3 regions of the Paraburkholderia sp. Ac-20347 genome follow, and region 2 is predicted to be linked to each of the others. Evidence: riboswitches for the same ligand, from Rfam matches in the RefSeq annotation. Region 2 holds a riboswitch; each other region holds the start of a gene.
What was found. Region 2 has a riboswitch for cobalamin ahead of G3N97_RS03705 (TonB-dependent receptor). Riboswitches for the same ligand answer to the same signal wherever they lie in the genome.
Positions count from the first base shown of each region.

Region 1: it holds a riboswitch for cobalamin, as region 2 does, so the genes downstream of both, G3N97_RS33680 (TonB-dependent receptor) here and G3N97_RS03705 (TonB-dependent receptor) in region 2, are expected to answer to the same signal.
Region 3: it holds a riboswitch for cobalamin, as region 2 does, so the genes downstream of both, G3N97_RS01460 (HoxN/HupN/NixA family nickel/cobalt transporter) here and G3N97_RS03705 (TonB-dependent receptor) in region 2, are expected to answer to the same signal.

Region 1 is NZ_JAAGPN010000312.1:594-8,161, reverse strand. Features, by position in the region: partial or broken gene G3N97_RS33685 (ABC transporter ATP-binding protein) at 1-46, opposite strand, end outside; gene G3N97_RS33680 (TonB-dependent receptor) at 71-2,287, opposite strand; adenosylcobalamin (AdoCbl) riboswitch at 2,530-2,677, opposite strand; gene zigA (zinc metallochaperone GTPase ZigA) at 2,792-4,030, shown strand; gene G3N97_RS33670 (oxidoreductase) at 4,045-4,884, opposite strand; gene G3N97_RS33665 (AraC family transcriptional regulator) at 4,967-5,971, shown strand; gene G3N97_RS33660 (tannase/feruloyl esterase family alpha/beta hydrolase) at 6,065-7,568, opposite strand, start outside.
Region 2 is NZ_JAAGPN010000011.1:4,265-12,551, forward strand. Features, by position in the region: gene G3N97_RS03690 (cation-transporting P-type ATPase) at 1-810, opposite strand, end outside; gene G3N97_RS03695 (CoA-acylating methylmalonate-semialdehyde dehydrogenase) at 1,136-2,647, opposite strand; gene G3N97_RS03700 (LysR family transcriptional regulator) at 2,856-3,797, shown strand; cobalamin riboswitch at 3,879-4,076, shown strand; gene G3N97_RS03705 (TonB-dependent receptor) at 4,167-6,125, shown strand; gene G3N97_RS03710 (DUF4148 domain-containing protein) at 6,366-6,764, shown strand; gene G3N97_RS03715 (alpha/beta hydrolase) at 6,913-7,713, shown strand; gene G3N97_RS03720 (YceH family protein) at 7,800-8,287, opposite strand, start outside.
Region 3 is NZ_JAAGPN010000003.1:72,411-80,697, reverse strand. Features, by position in the region: gene G3N97_RS01480 (dihydrodipicolinate synthase family protein) at 1-662, opposite strand, end outside; gene G3N97_RS01475 (MFS transporter) at 713-2,044, opposite strand; gene G3N97_RS01470 (FAD-binding oxidoreductase) at 2,209-3,528, opposite strand; gene G3N97_RS01465 (amino acid permease) at 3,994-5,421, shown strand; gene G3N97_RS01460 (HoxN/HupN/NixA family nickel/cobalt transporter) at 5,498-6,556, opposite strand; cobalamin riboswitch at 6,646-6,843, opposite strand; gene G3N97_RS01455 (LysR substrate-binding domain-containing protein) at 7,008-7,937, opposite strand; gene G3N97_RS01450 (sulfite exporter TauE/SafE family protein) at 8,143-8,287, shown strand, end outside.

The DNA of each region.
Region 1 (7,568 bases), on a different contig from region 2:
CATCGTGTGGCGACCAGTCGAGTCCGTCGATCTGCAGAGACGTCATGATTCGGCATCCTGATGAAATGAATCAGAAACTCAACGTGACCGTGACCCAGCCCGAGCGCGGTGCGCCCAGCAGCCATTCGCCGCCGTCGTTCTGCGTCGTCACCGCGTAGGTGCGGTTCGTGAGATTGCGCAGATAGAGCGCGAGCGTGAGGTTGCGCGTGGCGCGCCACGACGCCGAGGCGTCGATCAGCGTGTAGCTCGGAATCGACACGGTGTTCGCCGTATCGCCGTAACGGCGGCCCACGTAATGCACGCCCGCGCCTGCGCGCCAGCCCGGCATGAAGGCCCAGTCGAGCCACACGTTCGCGGTCTGCTCGGGAATGTTGTACGGCACGTTGCCCGCGCGCGACACGCTCTGGCCGTTCACGCTTTCGTTGAAGTCGTCGTAACGCGCGCGCAGGAACGAGGCGTTCGCGTCGATCGACCAGCCGCCGCCCAGTTGCAGCGCGCCCGTCCATTCCACGCCGCGCGACGACTGCTTGCCGACCTGCTGCGTGAGATCGGGATTCGACGGATCGGTGCTCAGCAGATCGCGCTTGACGATCTGATAGAACGCGAGCGTCCACGACGCGCGTCCGCCCCACAACTGCTGCTTGACGCCCGCTTCCCATTGTTCGCCGTTGGCGAGCGAGAAGTTGCTGCTCGACTTCGAGAGCGTGACGAGCGAGCCCACGCCCTCGGCGCCCGTGGTGTATTGCGCGTAGACCGAGAGATCCGGCGTGAGCGAGAACACGAGGCCGGTGCGCCAGCCCGTGTGTGCGAAGGTGCGATCGAACGACGACGCGGGACCGCTGACCGTCGCGAAGGTATCGCGGTGATAGTCGATATGGTCGTAGCGCAGGCCCGCGACCCACGCGAGGCGATCGGTCAGCTCAAGGCGGTTTTCGGCGTACACGGACGCCTGGCGCGTGCTGGTGCGATATTGCGGCACGGTCGGATCGGGGCTCGCAAACACGCCCGGATCGAAGCCGTATTGCGGCACGATCGACGAACCGTCATAGGGCGAATTGCTGGTGTCGAGAAACGAAATCTGATTGAAATCCGCGCCGACGACGAGGCGGTCCTGGCGGCCGAGCAGATGGCCGTCGAAGGTCGCGTCGAGCGTATCGCCGACCTGCCGTTCGTGATGAAGGATTTCGAGGTAATCGCTGCGCTGCACGTTGCCGTCGCCCATCAGTGTGTAGCTTTCGCTGTCGCGCCAGTGGCGGTTCGTGACCAGATAGTAGAGCTGGTTGCGCACGGTGATGCCGGGCGCGGCGCGCCATTGCGTGTTCAGGCGCGTCCACTGGTCGAAGTACGCGATCGACGCATTGCCGACGTTGTAATTCTGGCGTTCGAGCGCGGGATCGAGCTGACCGTCCGTCACCGGCACGCCGAAATAACGCGCGGGCATTTGCCGGCCGTAGTCGTAATCGAGCGTGAACGAGAGACGCGGATTCACGTCCAGACGCAGCGCGCCGCCGAGCGCGGTCGTGTGCGATTCGCCGCGCGGCAGCCAGCCGTTGTTGCGGTCGTCGGCGAGATAGAAGCGGTAGGAAAGCATCGGGCCGAGCGCGCCGGTCGTGTCGAGCGCCACGCGTTTCTCGCCATAGGTGCCCGCGCCGAGCTGGATCGTCGTCGCGTAGTCGCGTTGCGGCGCTTTCGGCACGACGTTGATGACGCCGCCGATGCCGCCTTCGCCGTAGAGCACGGTGGCCGGGCCGCGCAGCACTTCGATGCGTTCCGCCGACCACGTGTCGAACGGGAACGACACGGTGCCCGCGCCCGCGTACATGCGCAGGCCGTCGTAAAGCGTGGTCACCGATTCGGGGCCGCTGAAGCCGCGCACGGAGACCGAGGTGCCGCCGTTGCCGGGCGCGGCGTCGGTGGCGAAACCGGCGGCGCGCGTGACGGCCTGGGTCACGTTGTTGTCGCCGCGCGCGCTCAGTTGCGCGCTGCCGATGGCGTCGACGCTCGCGGGCGTGTCGAGGCTGGAGAGGCCGAGGCGGCTGCCGGTGCTGAGCGGCGTGGTGAGGTCCGGCTTGCCGGACGACGCAGCTTGCGACGACGCGGCGTTCACGCGCACGGCGGGCAAGGTCGATGACGAAGCGGTTGACGACTCGGTTGACGACGCGGCATCGACGGCCGAAGCGCTGTCGCCTTCTGCGAAAACGTGAGCGGCGTGAGCGAGGCAGGAGCAGGCGAAGGCGCCGTGCACGGCGAAGCGCCGGGCGCTCGAAAGCGGTGTGGATACGTCCATTCTTATACGGTGTGCGTTGTTGTTATGCGAGGCATGCGGGGCGCGCGGCGTGCGAGCGCGTACGCAGGCCCGCGTCGAGGCGATCGACGCGAAAGCGAAAAGCGGGCAGCGAAACGGAGTGCGGCGCAGCGACGAACGCCTAGCGGACCAACGTCAAGCCGACGCCGACGCGCGAATGAACGTTCGAGACGAGGAACGGGCGGCGAGCGAACGCGCGCCGCGAGGTGTCCGGTGCAGACATGCTGATTTCTCCAGGGGTTTCGCGCCCCGAAAATGCGATTGATGTGCGCCGATGCCCAGGTCTGACTTTCGGCGCGAAGGCCGATCACAGTGGCGCGACCGCGCTGGATTTGCACCAGCTTCCGGACATGGCGACAGAATTGTAAGGCACGCGGCCCGCCCGGTGGCCTGATTCCTTCGTTGCCGGTTCTATTGAGAATGTTATAACATAACATTTATTCGGGCCAGCGCCCCGATCCCCACACTCGTCGAAGGAGTCATCCGATGGATTCACGCTTGCCGGTCACCGTGCTGTCCGGTTTTCTGGGCGCGGGCAAGACCACGCTGCTCAACCACATCCTGAACAACCGCGAAGGACGGCGCGTCGCGGTCATCGTCAACGATATGAGCGAGGTGAACATCGACGCCGCGCTCGTGCGCAACGGCGGCGCGGAACTCTCGCGCACCGACGAAAAGCTCGTGGAAATGAGCAACGGCTGCATCTGCTGCACGCTGCGCGAGGATCTGCTGCTCGAAGTGAACCGGCTCGCACGCGAAGGGCGCTTCGATCAGCTCGTGATCGAATCGACGGGGATCTCGGAGCCGCTGCCGGTGGCCGAAACCTTCACGTTCGCGGACGAAAGCGGCCAGAGTCTTTCGGACGTCGCGCGCCTCGACACCATGGTGACGGTGGTCGATGCGTTCAATTTCATGCGCGATTACGGCTCGCAGGACAGCCTGCAGACGCGCGGCGAATCGCTCGGCGACGAGGACACGCGCACGGTCGTCGATCTGCTGATCGAGCAGGTCGAGTTCTGCGATGCGATCGTGCTCAACAAGGTCGATCTGATCGACGACGCGGGGCTCGAGCGGCTGACGGCGATCCTGCGGCGGCTCAATCCGCGTGCGCGCATCGAGGTCGCGCAGTTCGGCCGCGTGCCGCTCGATCGCGTGCTCGATACGCGTCTGTTCGATTTCGAGGAAGCGTCGAAAGCGCCGGGCTGGCTCGCGGAACTGCGCGGCGAGCACACGCCGGAAACCGAGGAATACGGCATCACGAGCTTCGTGTGGCGCGCGCGCAGACCGCTGCATCCGCAGCGTTTCTGGGCGTTGATCAACTCGGAATGGCCGGGCGTGGTGCGCTCGAAGGGCTTCTTCTGGCTCGCGAGCCGGCCGACGCACGCGGCGTCGTGGTCACAGGCGGGCGCGGTGTGCCGCCACGGCATGGCGGGGTTGTGGTGGGCCGCGGTGCCGAAGCATCGCTGGCCGACCGACGAAGAGTCGCTCGAATTCATCGAAGGCAACTGGGACGAGAAAGTGGGCGATGCGCGCCAGGAACTCGTGCTGATCGGCATGGAAATGGACGAAGCGGGCTTGCGCGCGCGCCTCGACGCCTGTCTGCTCACCGACGCCGAAATGGCCGAAGGGCCGCAGGCGTGGATCGCGTACCGCGATCCGTTCCCGGCGTGGGGCGACGCCGCCGATGAAGCGGACGCCGCCGACGCCGACGAGCTGCACGCGTAGCGCGCGCGTTTCGTTTAACTGTCCGATGCGTCCGTCGAGATCGTCACGCTTTCCCACGCGGCGATCTCCTTCTCGAACGCGGCGAGCTTGCCGCGCACGAGGCCGAGCGCATCGGTGCCCAGCAACAGATGCGCGGGCGGCGTCTCGGACTCGATCGCGACGAGCATCGCGCGCGCCGCCTTGCGCGGATCGCCGAGTTGCTTGCCGCTCTTTTCCTCGCGCGCCCGGCGGATCGGATCGAAGATCGCGTCGTAATCGGCGATCGAGCGCGGCGTGCGCTGCATCGAGCGGCCCGCCCAATCCGTGCGGAACGAACCCGGCGCGACCGCCGTGACCGCGATGCCGAGCGGCGCGACTTCCTTGCCGAGCGACTCGGAAATGCCTTCGAGCGCGAACTTGCTGCCGCAGTAGTATGTGATGCCCGGCATCGTGATGTGGCCGCCCATCGACGTGATGTTCAGGATGTGGCCGCGGCGACGCGCGCGCATGAAGGGCAGCACCGCCTTCATCATGGCGACCGCGCCGAATACGTTGACGTCGAATTGCCTGCGCATTTCATCGAGCGACGATTCTTCCATCACGCCCTCGTGGCCGTAACCGGCGTTGTTGACGAGCACGTCGATCGGGCCGACGCCCGATTCGATTTCTGCGACGACGGCGTCGATCGCGTCGAACTGCGTGACGTCGAGCACGCGCGCCACGGCCCGTGCGTGCAGTGCCTCGAACTCGCTCTGCGCCTGCGCGCTGCGCACCGTGCCGACGACGGTGTGACCCGCCGCGAGCGCCTCTTCCGCCAGGGCGCGACCGAACCCGCTGCTAACGCCCGTGATGAACAGAATTTTGCTGGATGCCATTTTCGTTTCTCCCGGTTTGTGACTGATGCATGCATACTAGTCTTGATACCGAGACCGGCTAAGGCCAAATTCACGAATATTCTTGCCTGAAACTATGAATGCCAAGCGCACCCCTTCCCGCCAGACCGAGCCGGTCGGCGCGGCCGAAAGCACGGAGGAAAGCACCGAGGAAAGCACGATCGCGTTGCTGCGCGCCCTCGCGCCCGACGAAGGCTACAACCTCACCGCGTTGCCGAGCGTGCGCGTCCTGCGCTCGAACCGGCCGCTTGCGCGCACGCCGGTGCTCTACGATCCGGGCATCGTGATCGTCTGCCAGGGCCGCAAACGCGGCTATTTCGGCGATCAACTTTATCTTTACGACGAGCGCCATTACCTCGCCGTGTCCGTGCCGGTGCCGTTCAATATGGAAACCGAGGCGAGCGAGGCGCGCCCGCTGCTCGCGCTGTATCTGCACCTCGACTTCACGCTGGCCGCCGAGCTGGCGATGCAGATCGACCGCGCGGGTCCGGCCGAACCGGTGCAGCCGCCGCAAAGCATGATGTCGACGCCGATGGACGACGCGATGCAATCCTCCGTGCTGCGGTTTCTCGAAGCGCTGAATCGTCCGCTCGAAGCCGCCGTGCTGGGGCCGAGTCTGCTGCGCGAGCTGTACTTCCGCGTGCTCACGGGCGCGCAAGGCAGCTCGATGCGCGAGGCGCTGTCGACGCGCGGGCAGTTCGGGCGCATCGGCAAATCGCTGCGGTTGATTCACGCCGGTTATGCGCAGGACCTCGACGTGACGCAACTGGCCGAGGAGGCGGGCATGAGCGTGCCGAGCTTCCACAGTCACTTCAAGGCCGTCACGCAGGTTTCGCCGATGCAGTACGTGAAGTCGACGCGGCTGCATCAGGCGCGTCTGCTGATGGTGCGTCAGGATCTGACTGCGGAGGCCGCGTGTCATGCGGTCGGTTATACGAGCGCGTCGCAGTTCAGTCGCGAATTCAAGCGTCTGTTTGGTTTGTCGCCGGCCGCGGAAACGAAGCGGATGCGCGAGAGTTTCTCGATTCCCGAAGCATTCGACGATGCGGTGTTCGTCTCGTCGCATTGAAGCCGACGCACGCAACGGCTTGAACGACGAATCGCCGGACCGGCACAACCGCACCGGTCCGGCGAATCGATTTACGAAGATTTAGCGCGAGAATTACGGCGCCGCGACCCCGAGCATCGTCGGCGTGTACGACGTGTAGAAGCTCGAACCGGCCCAGCTATGCGTCGGCTCGTTGTAGAGCGCCGCGCCTTGCGTCCAGTTCGCGCCGTTGTGCCAGTCGCCGCTGCCCGCATACTGCGCGACAGCCGGATACGGATAGACCGGGCGGCTCGCTGTGACCGCGTTCGACGAATCGGTCTGATACGTCATCACCGCGTTCGGCGCCGTGCCGTGCTCGGCCCAGGCCGTGATCTGCGAAACGAGGTCGATGTTCGGGAAGCCTTCGCCGCCGCCGCAATGACCCACGCCCGGCACCAGATACAGCCGCGCGAAATCGTTCACGGTCGATGCGCCCATCGTGTTCTGCATCGCTTCGTAATACTGGATCGTGAACAGCGGCGAGATATGCTGATCGGCCCAGCCGTGCCACAGAATCAGCTTGCCGCCCGCCTTGTTGAAGGCCGAGAGATCCGGATTCGTCGCGTCGTTCAGCGGGTGATTCGCCTGCAGATAGTTCGTGTAGAAACTCGCGTCCTTGTAGCCGAAGGTGTCGACGGTCGGCATCGTCGGCGAGCCGGTGAAGATCAGGTTGTACGCACCCGACACGATCATGTAGCTGAAGAGGCTCGTCACGGGCACGGGCGCGTCCGTCGAATTCGTGGTCGGCACTTCGACGCCCACCCAGTTTTCTTCCGAGCCAGGTTGTGGCGAACCGGACAGCATGCGCTCGCCCGTGGTGGCGTCGACGGGACCGCCGTAGATCTTGCTCGCGGTGCTCACTTCGGCGGCGGTCAGGCAGTTGCTGGTGCTGGTCGCGCCGCTCGCGCATTGAATCGATGCGGGGTCGAAGTTGCAGGTGCGCGGATCGGCGATCAAGCCGTCGGGCACGCCTGCCTGTCCGCCGCACGCGGCCACGACGGCCTTGTGCAGCACGAGCGCCTTGTCGGCATACAGGATGGCGTTGCCGGTGCTGTCGCCGGTCGTGCTTTGCGACTCCACGCTCCAGCCGTGATACAGCGAATTCTGGATCTGGAAGTGCGCCGCCGGTGCGCCCGCGACGATGCCGTTGTAGTCGGTCGGATAACGTTGCGCGGCCATCAGCGCTTCGCGTCCGCCGTCCGAGCAGCCGATGAAGTACGCGTACTTCTGCGCCTGGCCGTAGTAGGCCTTGATCAGCTTTTCAGCGGTGAGCGTGGTGATGTGCTGGCCGCGATAAGCGAAGTCGGCGCGTTGCTGAGCGTTCTGCGTCCACGTCGTGCTGTTGCCCGAGTGGCCCATGTCGGTCGCCGCCGTCACGAAGCCGCCTTCCTGCACGAGCGGGCAGGTATAGCTGAAGCTGAACGAGCTTTGCTGCGTGGGATCGCTGAGCGTGCCGCAGAGCCCGCCGCAACCCAGTTGCGCGAAACGCTGCGTCCAGCTGCTGACCGGCAACGCGACTTCGAAGCTGTTCGACGGCGCGAGCGTGCCCTTCACGGTGCAGAAGTTGACCTGCGCGCCG
Region 2 (8,287 bases):
CGTGCCGAGCGCGAACGTGAGCGCGCCCAGCGCGAGGATCACGACGGCGAGCACGCGGCCGAAGCGGTCGATCTGGCGCAGCAGCGGCGTGGCCATCGTATCGACATCGGCGAGCATGCGGTTGATGTGGCCGATTTCGGTGTCCGCGCCCGTGGCCACGACCACGCCGCGCGCCTGGCCGTAGACGACCAGCGTGCCCGAATACGCCATGCCCCAGCGGTCGCCGAGCGGCGCGGCGGCGTCGACGCTCGCGGTCTGTTTATCGACGGGCAGCGACTCGCCGGTGAGCGCCGCTTCGTCCACGCGCAGCTCGCGCACGGCGATCAGCCGCAGGTCGGCGGGCACACGGTCGCCCGATGCGAGCACGACGATGTCGCCGGGCACGAGCTGCGTGGCGTCGACGGTTTCGCGCTCGCCGTGGCGGATTGCGGTGGCGTGCGGCGAGAGCATCGAGCGGATCGCTTCGAGCGCCGATTCGGCCTTGCCTTCCTGAATGAAACCGATCGCCACGTTGACGAGCACCGCCGCGAGCAGCACGCAGGTGTCGAGCCAATGCCGCAGCACGGCCGTGACGAGCGCGCCGGCGAGCATGACGTAGATCAGCACGTTGTGGAATTGCAGCGCGAGGCGCAGCAGCGGGCCGCGGCGTTTGGGCGGCAGCAGACGGTTCTCGCCGTAGCGCGCGCGGCGGCGCGCCACTTCGGCGTCGTCGAGACCTTCGGGCGTGGTGCCGAGATCGGCGAGCGCCTGGTCGGCATCGACGTTGTGCCACGCGCGCGGCGCGGCGGCGGCAGGCGGCTGATCGGGCATCGTGCGGTCCTCCGTCGTGCGGGTTCGCACGATGGCGGTCGATTGCAGGGGCAACGAAGCGCACCGTCGAACGTCTGCGGAAAAAAATCAGTATGACGGTATCGGAATTGGCGTGCGCGTGCGCCGGACGTGCGCGCGGCGATGCGGCGCGCGACTTAGGTGGATCGCGCGCGTGCGAGAAACGTGGCGAACGTGGTGGAACGTGGCAAACGCACGCGCGCAAAAAAACCGCGCCGCCGTCCGCAAGAAGCGGAACGGCGGCGCGGCTGATAATTGATTCGATATCCGAACGATTTAAAAACGATATCGCGTTCGGATCAATGTATCACTTCGCGACCGGCATCGTGAATTCCGCACCCTTTTCGGTGCTTTCCGGCCAGCGCTGCATGATCGACTTCTGCTTGGTGTAGAAGCGCACGCCTTCCTCGCCATACGCGTGCATGTCGCCGAACAGGCTGCGCTTCCAGCCGCCGAAACCGTGCCACGCCATCGGCACCGGAATCGGCACGTTGATACCCACCATGCCCACTTCGATCTGGCGGCCGAATTCGCGCGCCACGTTGCCGTCGCGCGTGAAGCAGGCCACGCCGTTGCCGAACTCGTGGTCGTTGATCAGTTGCACGGCTTCGGAGAAGTCCTTCACGCGCACGCAGGCGAGCACCGGGCCGAAAATCTCTTCCTTGTAGATGCGCATGTCAGGCGTGACGTCGTCGAACAGCGTGCCGCCCGTGAAGAAACCGTTTTCATGACCCGGCACCGTGAGGCCGCGGCCGTCCACGACGAGCTTCGCGCCTTCCTCGATGCCCGTGGCGATATAGCCTTCGATGCGCTCCAGCGCCTGTTTCGTGACGATCGGGCCCATTTCGGCGTCGGCTTCCATGCCGTTCTTCACCTTGAGCGTGCGCGCGCGCTCGGCCAGACGCGGCACGATCTTGTCGGCGACGTCGCCGACCAGCACCGCCACCGAGATCGCCATGCAGCGCTCGCCCGCCGAACCGTAGGCCGCGCCGATCAGCGCGTCGACGGCCTGGTCGAGATCGGCGTCGGGCATCACGACCATGTGGTTCTTCGCGCCGCCCAGCGCCTGCACGCGCTTGCCGTGCTTCGCGCCGGTTTCGTAGATGTAGTTCGCGATGGGCGTGCTGCCGACGAAGCTCACGGCCTTCACGTCGCGATGCGCGAGCAGCGCGTCGACCACGATCTTGTCGCCTTGCACGACGTTGAACACGCCGTCGGGCAGGCCGGCTTCGGTCAGCAGACGCGCCATGAACAGCGCGGCCGACGGATCGCGTTCGCTCGGCTTGAGCACGAAGGTGCAGCCCGCCGCGAGCGCGACCGGGAACATCCAGCACGGCACCATGCACGGGAAATTGAACGGCGTGATGCCCGCGACCACGCCCAGCGGCTGGCGCACGGTCCAGTTGTCCATGCCCGTGGAGACCTGCTCGGTGTAGTCGCCCTTGAGCAGCTGCGGAATGCCGCAGGCGAATTCGATCACGTCGATGCCGCGCGCGACTTCGCCTTGCGCGTCGGCGAACACCTTGCCGTGCTCGGCGGTGATGATCGCCGCGAGTTCGTCCTTGTGGCGGTTCATCAGTTCGAGGAAACGCAGCATGACGCGCGCGCGGCGGATCGGCGGCGTGTCGCGCCAGGCCGGGAACGCGGCTTTCGCGCTCGCCACGGCGGCGTCGACGTCGGCGACTTCGCCCAGCACCAGACGGCGCGCGGCGGCGCCCGTCGCCGGATTGAAGACGGATTGCGTGCGGTCGCCCGCGCCGCGCTCGCGCTTGCCGCCGATGTAGTTGACTACGTCCGCGGAATCGGTAAAGGGCTGCATGTCATCTCCTCGAAGTGGGGTATCGATTGAGCATCGGTTGATCGTCACTGTGACGGCCAGTGTACGGAGGCGGCAGGCGTCTGCACAGCCACGCAGGCTGAATTGATTGTTTTCCAGCGTGAACAATCGCCATGCGCAGCGCTGAAAGATGCGCGGGCGCGGTGCTATCATCGGCGCATCTTTGAGGATTCGGGGCGGGAGTCATTTCGTGGATACGCAGAACGTCGAAGCGCTCTGGACCCATTTGCACTGGCTGAACGTGCTGGCGGCGCAGGGCAGTTATACGGCGGCCGCCGCGCGGCTCGGCGTGAGCAAGGCCGCGATGAGCCAGCGGATCGCCGAACTGGAACGCGTGGCGGGCGTCGCGCTGGTGCAGCGCACCACGCGCAGCGTGCGCTTCACGGAAGCGGGGCGGCGGCTCGTGGAAGACACGCGCGCGCAGTTCGAGCGCATCGCCACGAGTTTCGCGAGCGTGCGCGAAATGGCCGACGTGGCGCGCGGCACGGTGCGCGTGACCGCGCCCGTGGCCTTCGCGCGTCAGCAACTGGTGCCGCGTCTCGCGCAGTTCGCGCGCGCGAATCCCGAGGTGCGCGTGCAGCTCGAATTGTCCGACCGGCTTACGTCGATCGCGAGCGAGGGTTTCGATCTCGCGATCCGCCACAGCGCGCAGGTGCCGGAAACGCATGTGGCGTTCAAGCTCTGCGACACGCGTTCGGTGATCGTTGCCACGCGCGCGTATCTGAAGCAGCGCGGCACGCCGCAAACGCCCGCCGATCTCGCGCAGCACGACTGTCTCTACTATCCGCGCACGCTCGGGTCGGGCGCGTGGTCGTTCGAGAAAGCCGGACGGCGCGCCGAGCAGTCGCGCGTGAACGTGACCGTGAACGGGCCGGTGTCGGCCAATAACAGCGAGGCGCTGCGCGACGCCGCGCTCGAAAATCTGGGCATCGCGCTGCTGCCCGATTTCAGCGCGCAGGCCGCGCTGCAGGCGGGCAAGCTCGTCGTGCTGCTGCCGGCGTGGCGGCCGGTCGGGGCGTTCGCGTCGCAGTTGCACGTGGTGCGGCCCTATGGCGCGCATGTGCCGCGCGCGGTGACGCTGTTCGCCGATTTTCTGCGCCAGACCTTCAAGCAGGGCTTTCCGCTCGAATGAGCGACGCGGGCGGCGCGGCGCATCTGACGTTTTTTCGCATCGCCCGGCGCGCCGGAGGTTGACGCGCCGAACGCGCCGCCTTTACGCTCGCGCGCTGATGGTTCCCGGTGACGGGATCAAAAGGGAACGCAGTGACGGCGCGCGCGCCGGGAGTCTGCGGCTGTCCCCGCAACTGTGAGCGGCGAGTCCATGTCAGCGAGGGCCACTGGGAAACCGGGAAGGCCGGCATCGGGCGACGACCCGCGAGCCAGGAGACCTGCCATCGACCGAGGTCCAAGCAGCCGCAAAGGGCGGGGTGTCCCGATGCGCGCGCGCCGCCCGCGCGGCCGCCCGTTGCAAGGACAGTTCGACCTCAGGATCTGTCTGCTCATGAAGTATCGTCAATTCGCTCTCACCGCCCTCGCGTCCGCCGTGGCGGTCTGCGCCTGGCAAAGCGCCTATGCGCAAACGTCGCCGCAAAGTACCGAAGAAAGTGCTGAACAAAGCGCTGAACCCACTCAAACCGACGCCACGTTGCCGAACATTCTCGTCGTCGGCGACACGCAGCATCTGCCGCAATCGTTCGATCAGCGTTACGCCAGCACGCAGGTGCTCACGCGCGCCGATCTCGACCGGCTCGACCCCATCGACCCGAGCATCACGCAGGCGCTCGCCACGCTGCCCGGCGTGAGCGTTTCGCAGAACGGCGGCCCCGGCACGACGGCGTCGGTCAGCATTCGCGGCTCGGCGGGCAATCAGGTGGCCGTGTTCATCGACGGCATTCGCGTGGGTTCGGCGACCACGGGCACAGCCGCGTGGGCCGATCTGCCGACCTCGGCGTTCGATCGCGTGGAGGTGATATCCGGTCCGGCGGCGGCGTCGTTCGGCGCGGATGCCGTGGGCGGCGTCGTGCAGCTGTTTACGCGCCACGCCTCGAATCAGCCGAACCAGACCACGGTGTCGTTCGGCGGCGGCTCGAACAAGACCTTCGACACGCAGCTGCGCACCTCGGGCACCGTGCCGTCGAGCGGGCCGCTCGCGGCGCTCGGCGGGCTCACGTATTCGCTCGGTCTGCACGACTACAACACGGCGGGTATCGACGCGACCAAGCCGTGGGCCTACGGTCACGAGGACGGGCGCAATTCGTATCACGCGCAGGACGTGGACGCGCGTCTTGGCTACGCGCGCGACAACTGGTCGATCTCGACCTTCGCGCTCTATCACCGCTCGGATCTCTCGTACGACAGCGCGGGCTATGCCGATCGCCAGCGCGATCACCAGCTCACGACCGGCGTGGCGTTTCATCTCGACATCACGCCGACCACGCAGTTCGACCAGTCGTTCGGCTATGCGTACGACCGCCAGTTCCTCTACGCGAACGACCCGGGCATTCCGACCGACGAGATCGATTCGACGCGCCTGAGCACGTCGACGTCGATCACGCATCAGGAAACGGGTCACACGCTGTTCGGTCACGCGCTCTCGGGCGAGACCAAGCTCGCTTACGACTTCACGCGCGAGCAGGCGTATCTGCCCGTCGATGTGCCGGACGGCCTGCCCGCGCGCAACGATTCCGCCGTCTCGCTGCATCAGTCGGTGACGCTCGGCGACTGGACGCTGTTCCTCGCCGGACGCCACGAAATCGTGCAGGGGCAAAGCGTGAACACGGGCAACGCGGCGCTCGCGTGGGCGATCACGCCGGTGTACACCGCGCGCGTGTCGTACGGCAACGCGTTCCGTCTGCCGACCTTCAACGACCTCTACTATCCGGGCTACGCGAATCCGAACCTGCAACCGGAGCGCAGCGACACGGTGGAAGTGGCGCTCGACGCGACGACGTCGATCGGCACCTTCACGGCCGCGCTCTACGACACGCGCGTGCGCGACCTCATCACCTACGACTCGCAGACCTTCCTGCCCGTGAACGTGGGCCGCGCGCATATTCAGGGCCTCGATCTCTCGTACAAGGGCACGCTCGGGCCGAACACGCCGGTCAGCGTCGCGGTGGGGTTGCTCAATCCGCAGGACGTGAGCGATCAGACCTGGTTGAACCGGCGTCCGCGTCAGACTGTGAATCTGAGCGTCGATCACACGTGGGACGAGTTTCATCTGCACGCGCTGAGCACGGGCATTTCGCTGCTCTACGGTGGCTCGACCTTCGACGACCAGTACAACACCACGTATCTGCCCTCGTACACGACGGTCAATCTGCGCGCCACGTACAAGATCAATGCGCATCTCGCGCTGTCGGCCACGCTCTCGAACCTGTTCAATCGCGACTACTCGACCGCATACGGCTACAACTCGCTGGGCCGCACGGCGTTCGGCAAGATCACGTACACGTTCTGAGCGCGTTCGAACAGCGGTTCGTTAGCAATCGTTGAGCGGAGTTGAGCGGAAATTCTCGCGGCGGCGCGCGGTTTTGTACCGCAATGTATCTGCGCCGCCGCGGGAAAAACTCGCTTGCAATAAAGGGGGACGACGGAAACAAGCCAGATACGTCCAGCGGTTCAAATATCTCCAACGCAAGGTTGAACACAGACAACAGTGCGCCGACCGACTCACTCACTCATCGACTGGAGATTGACCATGAACCTCGTTCGTACCCTCGTTGCCGCCGCCGTCGTCGCCGTTCCCGCGCTCTCGTTCGCTGCCCAGCCGGCCGAGCAGGGCCTCACCCGCGCCCAGGTGCGTGCGGAACTGGTCCAGCTTCAGCAAGCCGGCTATCGCCAGTCGAGCGACAACAACCAGTACCCGGTTCACCTCCAGGCCGCGCTGGCGCGCATCGCCGCGAGCCAGGACGTCGCGCACGTCAACGCGCCTTCGCATGACGCCGATGCCAACGCCGTGCAGACCTCGTTCGGCGGCGTGACGAGCGGCAGCTCGGCTTCGGGCGCGCACGTGAAGCCTGCGCATGCAACGCTGCACGACTTCTCCGGCGCGCAGGCGGATCAGGTCGGCCTCGAACCGATCTACGCCCATTCGTAATGCGCCGGCCGCCGCGAGGCGCGTGCTTGAAACAAGCCTGAATCACGCTTGAATCGTGCTTGACTCATGCTTGTAATCACGCGCGCCGTCGCCCGGCGTTCTTCCGACCATTCCTCTCTTTTCCACATTCATTCCACGGAGTCAGACGATGCTTCGTCTTCTTCGCAAGTCCCTCGCGTTCGCCGGCCTGCTGGGCGGGCTCTTCGCCTTGCCCGCCGCGCATGCCGCTCAACCGGCGGCTCAAGCTGCTTCATCCGCCGATCTGCAAGGCAAGAACGTCGTGCTCGTGCACGGCGCATTCGCCGACGGTTCGAGCTGGGACAAAGTGATCCCGCTGCTCGAAGCGCGCGGGCTGCATGTGGTGGCGGTGCAGAATCCGCTCAGCTCACTCGCCGACGACGCGGCCGCAACGAAGCGCGTGATCGATCAGCAGACCGGGCCGGTGGTGCTGGTCGGTCATTCGTGGGCGGGCGTGGTGATCAGCGAAGCAGGTAACGACGACAAGGTGAAGGCGCTCGTCTACGTGGCCGCGTTCGCACCCGACGACGGCCAGTCGATCAGCGACATCACGAAGGGACTGCCGCCGCCCGTGTGGGCGAACGCGCTGCGCAAGGATTCGGCGGGCTATCTGACGCTCTCGACCGAAGCCGTGCTCGACGACTTCGCACAGGACTTGCCGCTCGCGCAGCGCCGCCTGATTGCGGCCACGCAGGCGCCGTGGTTCTCGGGCTGTATCGACCAGAAGGTGGATCAGGCCGCGTGGCGCGGCCGTCCGTCGTACTTCGTGATTCCCTCGCACGACCGCATGATCGACCCGCAATTGCAGGCGAAGATGGCCGCGCATATCGGCGCGACGGTGACGCACGTGAACGCGAGCCACGTGGCGATGGTGGGTCAGCCGCAGCAGGTGGCCGACGTGATTATCGAGGCGGCGCGCAAGGCGCAGTGAGCGCCGCCTGAATTTCGCACGAGGCAGCACGAGGCGGCACGATGGATCCGGAAATCGAATCCATCGTGCGCGCTATCGTTGTCGCCTTACTCGGACGCTTCCAGCTTGTCGATCGCGATGCCGAGTTCGCCGGCCATGCGCTCGACGAGCTGCTGCAGGCGCGCGACTTCATCGGCGAGACGCTGATGATCGGCGCGCAACGCCTCGAAATCCTCGGAGGAAACGCTGCCTTCCGCCACGCTGTCGCGCTCGCTCGCATAGGACGTGGGCACGCTCAGACTGACTTCGCCGCACAGCAGATGCATCCAGCGGCTCTCGCGCTCGCCGGGCGCGCGCGGCAGCTTGACGACGAGCGGCGGTTCGCGTTCGGCCAGTTCGCTGAGAAACGCTTCCACCGACGACACATCGGCGAAACCATGCAGACGCGCGGAGTTCAGCCGCAGTTCGGCGGCCGTCTGCGCGCCGCGCAGCAGCAGCACCGTCAGCAGCGCGCCGGCCTGCGTGGGCACGCCGAGCACGCGGTTCAGGTTGTGCTCGAAGCGCGGCACGCGGCTGCTGCTGCCTTCGAACACGA
Region 3 (8,287 bases), on a different contig from region 2:
GCCTGGTACAGCGCGATGTGCTCGGCGGGCAGGAAGTTCGAACCGGCGCAGACCCAGCTGCGCGCGCCCCATGCGAAGAATTCCAGCGCCTGATCGTCCCAGCCGCACGACACGGACAGAGCCGGGAACTCGCGCGCCAGCATGTGCAGTTGACCCGTCTGGCCCGAGCTTTCCTTGATCGCGACGAAGTTCTTCGACGCCTTCGTGACGATGTCGAAGAATTCGCGGCCCATCGAAACGCTCATGCGACCGGGGTAGTTGTACAGCATGATCGGCAGATCGGCGGCGCGGTCGATCGTGAGCGCGTGTTCGGCGTTTTCCTGCTCGGTCGGCAGCGCGTAGGGCGGCGAGCCGACCAGGATCGCATCGGCCTTGATCGCCTTCGCGGCCTTCGCGTATTCGACCGAATCTTCCGTGCGCACGGCGCCTGTGCCGATGATCAGCGCGGTGCGCGAGCCGATCACTTCCTTCGCGAGCTTGCCCAGATCGAAGCGTTCCTGCGCGGTGTGCGCGTAGTACTCGCCCGTCGAACCGCCGATGATGATGCCGTGCACGCCCGCCGCGATCAGCGATTCGAGCACTTCGCCAAAGGCTTTGTTGTCGATCTGTCCGGCGGCGTCGAGGGGCGTGATGGCCGGGGTGTAGATGCCTTCGAATTTCATGATGACTTTTTCCGTGAAGATTGAAATGAGGGAGCGTCGGATCGACGGGTTCAGTGATTGAGCGAAGCGGCTTCCTGCAGGCTCAACGAACGCGTTTCAGGCGCGAGCGCAAGCGAGGCAGCAAGACCGACGAAGGACACGGCCGCGGCCGCATACATGGTGTTGCCGATGCCGATGCTGTTCAGCGCGATCGGCACGAGCCAGGTGCCGATCGCCGCGCCGATGCGCGAGAGCGAAGCGCCCATGCCCACTGCGAAGGCGCGGATATCGGTCGGGAAAATTTCGTTGGGGTAGACGAGTTGCAGCACCTGTGCGCCGCCGATCAGCACCGCATACGCGCCGAACAACACGAGAATCAGAATGGCCGAGCCGCTCGAGCACGCGCCGAGCGCGAGCAGCGCCAGCGCCGACCACAGGAAACTGTGGATCACCATCGCGCGGCGGCCCAGCACATTGATGACGCGCGTGGCGATGATGCAACCGACCACGAACAGCAGCGTGATGGCGACCGAGCCGAGCGATTCCCAGCGGCCGGTCAGATTGAGCGCTTCGAGCACGCGCGGCGCGAACGAATAGACCGCGAACACAGGAATCACCGAGCAGCTCCAGAACAGCGTGACGAACAACATGCGCTTGCCGTAGCCGGAGTGCAGCAGCGACCAGAGCGAGATCTTCTTTTCGGCTTTTTCTTCAGGCAGATTGTTCAGCGAGAAGTCGGGGCCGTAGACCTTCTTGATGATCGCTTCGGCTTCGGCCTTGCGTCCCTTGCTGAGCAGCCAGCGCGGCGACTCGGGCGTGCCGATGCGCACGACGAACAGCGCGATGCCGATCACGGCGGGACTCGCGAGCACCCAGCGCCACGCATCGTGCGCGCCGCTGCTGAGAATCAGGTTGCCGACGATATACGCGAGCGCCGCGCCGAGGAACCAGATGATCGTCAGCATCGCGAGGCGCGGGCCGCGATATTTGCGCGGCATGAACTCGACCAGCAGCGAACCGGCCACCGGATACTCGATCCCCACGCCGATGCCGATCAGGAAGCGCAGGAAGAACAGCGCTTCGCCGGATTGCACCCAAAACTGCGCGAGCGAGCACACGAAGAAGATAACGGGCCCGAAAAAATAGGGCTTCTGGCGGCCGAGCCGGTCGGACAGCCAGCCGCCCGCGAAACCGCCCACGAAGATGCCGATCAGCGCCGAAGCGGCCACCATGCCTTCCCAGAAACTGGTCAGACCGAGCGCCGAGGAAAACTGCACCATCGCCACGCCGATGATGCTCAGGACGTAACCATCCATGAGCCAGCCGCCGCTCGAACGGATGGTCAGCAACTGATGGAATCCATTGAGCGGGACGTCCTCGATGGACACATGATTGTTCGACATTGCCAGTCTCCTTCCATGAAATGGGACGCAATGATTCGTTATACGAATCATGTTTTCCGCGTCCTGTGCTTCGTATAAGGTGCGATCGGTCTATGTGCTGATGTGCCGTTTATCGCGTTGCTTCGCGGTCGATATGCGAATCAGGGTGCAAATCAGGCAGCCAATCAGGCTTCGAGTCCTGCCTTGCGCTGGCCCCACCAGAGCGTTGCGTTCACGCCCACCGAGAGGAACGGCTCGGGCGGCGCCTTGTTGGGGCCGGACGTATCGAGCAGGAAATTCGTCAGTTCATTGGGCTTGCCCGCGAGCCAGTCGGCGAGCAGCGTGCCCGTGACCGTGCCGCGTGTGATGCCGAGTCCGTTGCAGCACAGCGCGCCGTAGACGTTCGGCGCGAGTTGCCCGAAAAAGCCTTTGTGATTCTGCGAAAGCGCGAGCGAACCACTCCAGGTGTACTCGAAATCGACCTGCGGCAACATCGGGAAACGCCGTTCGAACGACAGGCGATGACGTTGCGCGAAGCGGTCGAGATAGGGCTCTTTAGGACGGCCGTCGGGATTGAACGAGAAGCTGTTGCGCACGAGGATGCGGTTGTCGTGCGTGCGGCGCAGCGTGCTGCCGAACGGGTCGGCGGGAATCACGCCCCAGACCGGCTTGCCGCCGAGTTCGGCCTGCTCCGCGGCGGTCAGCGGCCGCGTGAGGCTCGCGTAGAGAAACACCGGCAGCATCGTGCGCGCGAGGAAGCCGAAGCGCATGCCGAACGCGTTGTTCGCGAGCACCAGCTTGTCGGCCACGATGCGGCCGTTGCGATGCGCGAGCACGATCTTCTCGCCGTAATCGACGTCGGTGATCGCGGTGCCTTCGTAGAGCGTGACGTTGGGCGGCAGGCAATCGGCGAGACCCTTGACGAGACCCGAAGGCTGCACGAGCACCGTGCCCGGCGTGAACAGCGCCTTGCGATAGAACGACGTGCCGATATGTTCGGGCAGCGCCGCGCCGTCGATCACCTGATACGGCTGGCCCAGTTTGTCGAGTCCTCGGCGATACGCGTCGAGCACGGCCACGCCGCGTTCTTCCACGGCCGCCTGGTATTTGCCGGACGCGGTCATATGGCAGTCGATGCCGTGCTCGTCCACCAGTTCGCGCAGGATGGTCTGGCCGAGCAGGTTGAGCTTGAGCGTGGTGCGGGCGGTGTCGATGTCGCCGATGTAATCGTCCGCGCCGATGTCGTGCGGCAGGTCGATCGCGAAACCGGCATTGCGCCCCGAGGTGCCGAAACCGACCTCCTGGGCGTCGATCAGCACGATTTCGTCGTCGGGGAAATTCAGGGCGAGCTGCCGGGCGGCGGCCAGACCGGTGAAACCGGCGCCGATGATCGCCCAGCGAGCCGTCGATTCTCCCTTGTGGCCCGGCCTGGGAGTGCGCGCGCGACTCGTGTGATACCAGCCACACATCTTGTCGTCCGCGGGGAGCGAGGTAACGGTTTGCATTGCTAATTCCAATATCGCTTTTGAAACCCACTGCACCTTCGGGTGATCGCGCACCGGATGCATGCGCTGCCCCTCGGGGCCGTACAGCGCGACGGCGTCTTCCAGACCGTCGGTTGGACTCGGTATTCTGTCGTCCAACATTGCTGTATACAAATTGTAGACGGAGTATAGGTTTGAATAAGACTGAACCAGAATAAGGGTTTACGCTCTGCGATTGCGCATCGAAGACGGGGCGGGCGACGCCGGAATCGGCCGAGGGTTTTCCCTTGGCTCAGACGGCGGAAGAGGAGGGCAAGGCAGGCCAGGCAAGGCGGCGAGCGCAAGCCGCAGGCGGGAACGCGCTGTCGCGACCGTTATAGGGACGGTCGGAACGGTTCTATATCCGGCGTTATTGGCTCGGGATGATGAAGGCGATCAAAGGCGATTGGCCGACGATGTCCCCGACAAAAACACGGAGGAAGACAGATGCGACAGATTGAAAGGCAAGCCGGTTTGATCGATGCCGCGCCAGCTGGTTACGCGGAACCGGGCCGTAGCGCTGGCGCGAGTCCTGGCTCGCATCGGCTTTCCGACGGGCTCAAGCAGCGGCACGTGGTGATGCTGTCGATCGGCGGCAGCATCGGCGCGGGGCTGTTCGTCGGTTCGGGCCACGCGATTGCGGAAGCCGGGCCCGCCGCCGTGCTCGCCTATGTGTTCGGCAGCCTGCTGGTCGTGACGGTGATGCGCATGCTCGGCGAGATGGCCTGCGCGATACCCGATTCCGGCTCGTTCTCCACCTATGCCGACAAGGCGATCGGCTCATGGGCCGGCTTCACGATCGGCTGGATGTACTGGTGGTTCTGGGTGCTGGTGGTGCCGCTCGAAGCGACGGCCGCCGCGCACATTCTCAACGGCTGGGTGCCCGACGTGCCGGTCTGGCAGATCTCGGTGCTGGTGACAGCGGCGCTCACGGTCGCGAACCTCGCGAGCGTCAAGAATTACGGCGAACTGGAGTTCTGGTTCGCGATCATCAAGGTGGCCGGCATTCTGCTGTTTATCGGCTGCGGGATTGCGGCGATCTCGGGGCTGATGCCGTCCGTCCACCTCACGCCGTGGCACACGCTGACCGGTCACGGCGGATTCATGCCGCGCGGCATGGCGCCGATCGTCGGTGCCTTGCTGACGACGATGTTCACGTTCCTCGGCACCGAAGTGGTCACGATCGCCGCGGCGGAATCGGAAAATCCCGCGCGAGAAATTGGCCGCGCGATTACCTCGGTGGTCTGGCGGATTTCGCTGTTCTATATCGGCTCGGTGCTCGTCATCATCTGCACGGTGCCGTGGAACGACGCCGATCTGACGGGTCTCGGCGCGTATCAGGCCGTGCTGCGCAGCTTCCATATTCCCTACGCACGACTGATTACCGATGGCCTTATTATGGTCGCGGTCGGCAGCTGTCTGAACTCGGCGCTGTATACGGCTTCGCGCATGATGTATTCGCTCGGCCGCCGCGAGCAGGCGCCGCGCTTCGTCACGCGCACGACCGCGAGCGGCGTGCCGGCGCGCGCCGTGATGGCGTCGAGTCTCGTGGCGTTCGTGGCGTGCGGTGCGAATTATCTCGCGCCGAAATACGTCTTCGACGCCTTGCTGTCGACGACCGGCGCGATCGCGCTGCTGGTGTATCTCGTGATTGCTGTGAGCCAGTTGCGTCTGCGTCAGCAACTCGTGTCCGCCGGGCCGTTGAAGGTGCGGATGTGGCTGCACCCGTTTCTCGGCGTGCTGGTCGTTGCGCTGATCTGCGGCGCCTTCGTGGTGATGGTGCTCAGCGAGGATCATCGCGGCGAAGTGATCGCCACGCTGGGATGTTGCGTGGCGCTCGCGGCGGTGGGTTATCTGCGTCAGCGGCGCGCTTGATTCACGACGTCCTCGCCCGTTTGCGTGCGCGGGCGAGGTCGCCGAACGTGTCTTGCGATGTCGCGTGATTGCGCGTTCAACGATCGGATTGCAGCGCCGGCAGTTCGTCGTAGCGTTTCAGGCGATAGATGAGGAACGACACCACCCACGCAAAAATAAACACGCCGATGATGATGAAGCCGAGGTTGTTGAAGTTGTCGTTGAGGCTGCCGATCACATTCCAGAAGCCGCCCTTGAGGTCGAATTGATCGGCGAGCAGACCGAGCGTTTCAATCCCGCCGATGAGCACCGCGACCGCGACGGAAACGAGCGTGATCGTGAGGTTGTAATAGAGCTTGCGGATGGGGCGCACGAAAGCCCAGTCGTAGGCGCCGAGCATCAGGATGCCGTCGGTCGTATCGACGAGCGACATGCCCGCCGCGAACAGCACCGGAAACACGAGCACCACGCCCATCGACACGCCTTGCGCCGCCTGGCTCGCGGAAATGCCCAGCAGGCTTACTTCGGTCGCGGTGTCGAAGCCGAGTCCGAACAGAAAGCCGAGCGGCAGCATCCACAGCGGTCGCGACACGAGGCGAAACAGCGGGCGGAACAGGCGCGAAAGCAGACCGCGGCTGTTCAGCAGCAGATCGAGATCGTCGTGGTCGTAGCGTTCGCCGCGCCGGACCTTGCCGAACGCGCGCCACACGCCGCGCAGAATGACGATGTTCATCGCGGCGATCAGAAACAGAAACAGCGCGGAGACGCTCGTCGAAATGACGCCGCCGATATCTTTCCACGCCTCGAAGCGGCTTTCGAGCGCGGCCGCTGTCGCCGCGACGGCAATCGCCACGAGCAGCACGACGGCCGAGTGACCGAGCGCGAAAAAGAAGCCCACGGAAACCGGGCGCTGACCGTCCTGCATCAGCTTGCGGGTGACGTTGTCGATGGCGGCGATATGGTCGGCGTCGACGGCGTGACGCAAGCCGAAACCATAGGCGAGCAGGCCGGTGCCGAGCAGCAGCGGATGCGCGTGAAAAGCGATGAACGCCCAGATCCATGCGCCGATATTGAATACCGCGAGCACGGCGTAAATGCCGGCGACGCGGCGGCGAAGGGCTCCCGGCGCAGCGGCCGTTTCGAGAGCGATGGACATGTGACAGATCCTGAGGTCGGGGCTGTCCTGCAACGGCACACCGCGCGAAGCGGTGGTTTGCGCATTGGGACACCCCGCCCGTTGCGGCTGCATGGACCTCGGTCGATGGCAGGTCTCCTGGCTTGCGGGTCAGGATTCGCGTGCCGGCCTTCCCGGTTTCCCAGTGGCGCTATATGGCGCGAACTCGCCGCTCACAGTTGCGGGGGCAGCCGCAGACTCGACGCAAGGCGTCGTCACTGCGTTCCCTTTTGATCCCGTCGCCGGGAACCATCAGCGCGCAAGCGTAAAGGGCGGATAGGCGGGACGTCAATTGCTCGCGGGAAAAAAGCGCTGATTTAACGGCGAGGCATTCGACGGCCTTTCCGTTGCGCATGCATTGAAAGCGGCGCGCAATCTTTCTTTCGGCGGCCTGTTGCTTATTGCTTGCGGCTTGCCGATTGAACCGGCGACGTCAAGCCTCGCGCCCGGCGAGATCGATCATCCATTGCCCGAAGGCCACGACGGCTTCGTCGCGCGCGCGTTCGGCGTTGATCACCAGCGTGTAGTCGGGCGCGCGCCATGCCGGCGCGGCAATCGGGCAGACCAGCCGCCCGGCGGCGATGTCCCGCGCGATCAGCGGCAGCGACGCGAGCGCGACGCCGAGGCCTTCGATCGCGCTCGCAAGCTGCAGATAGGTGTGGTCGAGTTCGATCTCGCGATGCGGCTGCAGATCCGCCGCGCCCGCTTCGCGCAGCCAGTTCGACCATGCAGACCGTGTGGTGCTCGAATGCAGCAAGGTGTGGTGACGCAGGTCCGCCGCTTCGCGAATCGGATGCCGATGCAGAAGCGCCGGGCTGCATGCGGGCAGCCGCACGTCGGCCATCAGCGTACGCGTGATGACGCCGTCGCCGTGTTCCGGTCCGGAGCGCACGCCGATATCGAATGCCTGGCCGATATAGCGCAATTTGCGCGAAGTCGTGGAGAGCCGCAGATCGATCTCGGGATAGCGGCCGTGGAAATCTTCCAGACGCGGCAGTAGCCATCCGAGTGCAAAGCTGGGCTGCACGTTCACGCGCACGATGCCCGACACGCGGACCGGCACGTCATGGCGGCGCAAGCGGCTGGCGGCGCTGGCGAGCCGCTCGAACGTGCTGCTCACGTCGCCGAGCAGCGCGGCGCCTTCGTCGGTCAGGACCACGCCGCGCGCGCGGCGCTCGAACAGCGGCACGCCGAACCAGTCCTCCAGCAGACGGATCTGCTTGCCGACCGCCCAGTGCGTGACGTGCAGGCTCGCCGCCGCCGCGGTCAGACTGCCATGCTGCGCGACGGCCTCGAAATAGCGAAGCGCATTGAGCGGCGGAAGCTTTTCGCCGCTCCCCGGCGTGTTTCTGGCTCGCGTCATGATGTGACTTTAATTCTCATCTGCGGCGATATTAACTCATTTGATATATGCTGCCGCCGAACCTACGATTGTCATAATTGTGGCGATCCAGCCCACGAATTTCCGCCTATTCCTGTCAGTCTTCATTCATCGAGGGGCGCATGCGCTTCAACTTGTTTTCCGTGTCAACAGCGTTGACGTCGTCATACCGGACGGATCGTCAGCCATGACGGGATATCTGCTGGTTCTGATCGTCGGCGTGATGGCGGGAACGCTCAGCGGCATCATCGGCACCGGTTCGTCGATGATGCTCATGCCGCTGCTCGTCTTCTTTTTCGGGCCGCAACAGGCCGTGCCGATCATGGCGATCG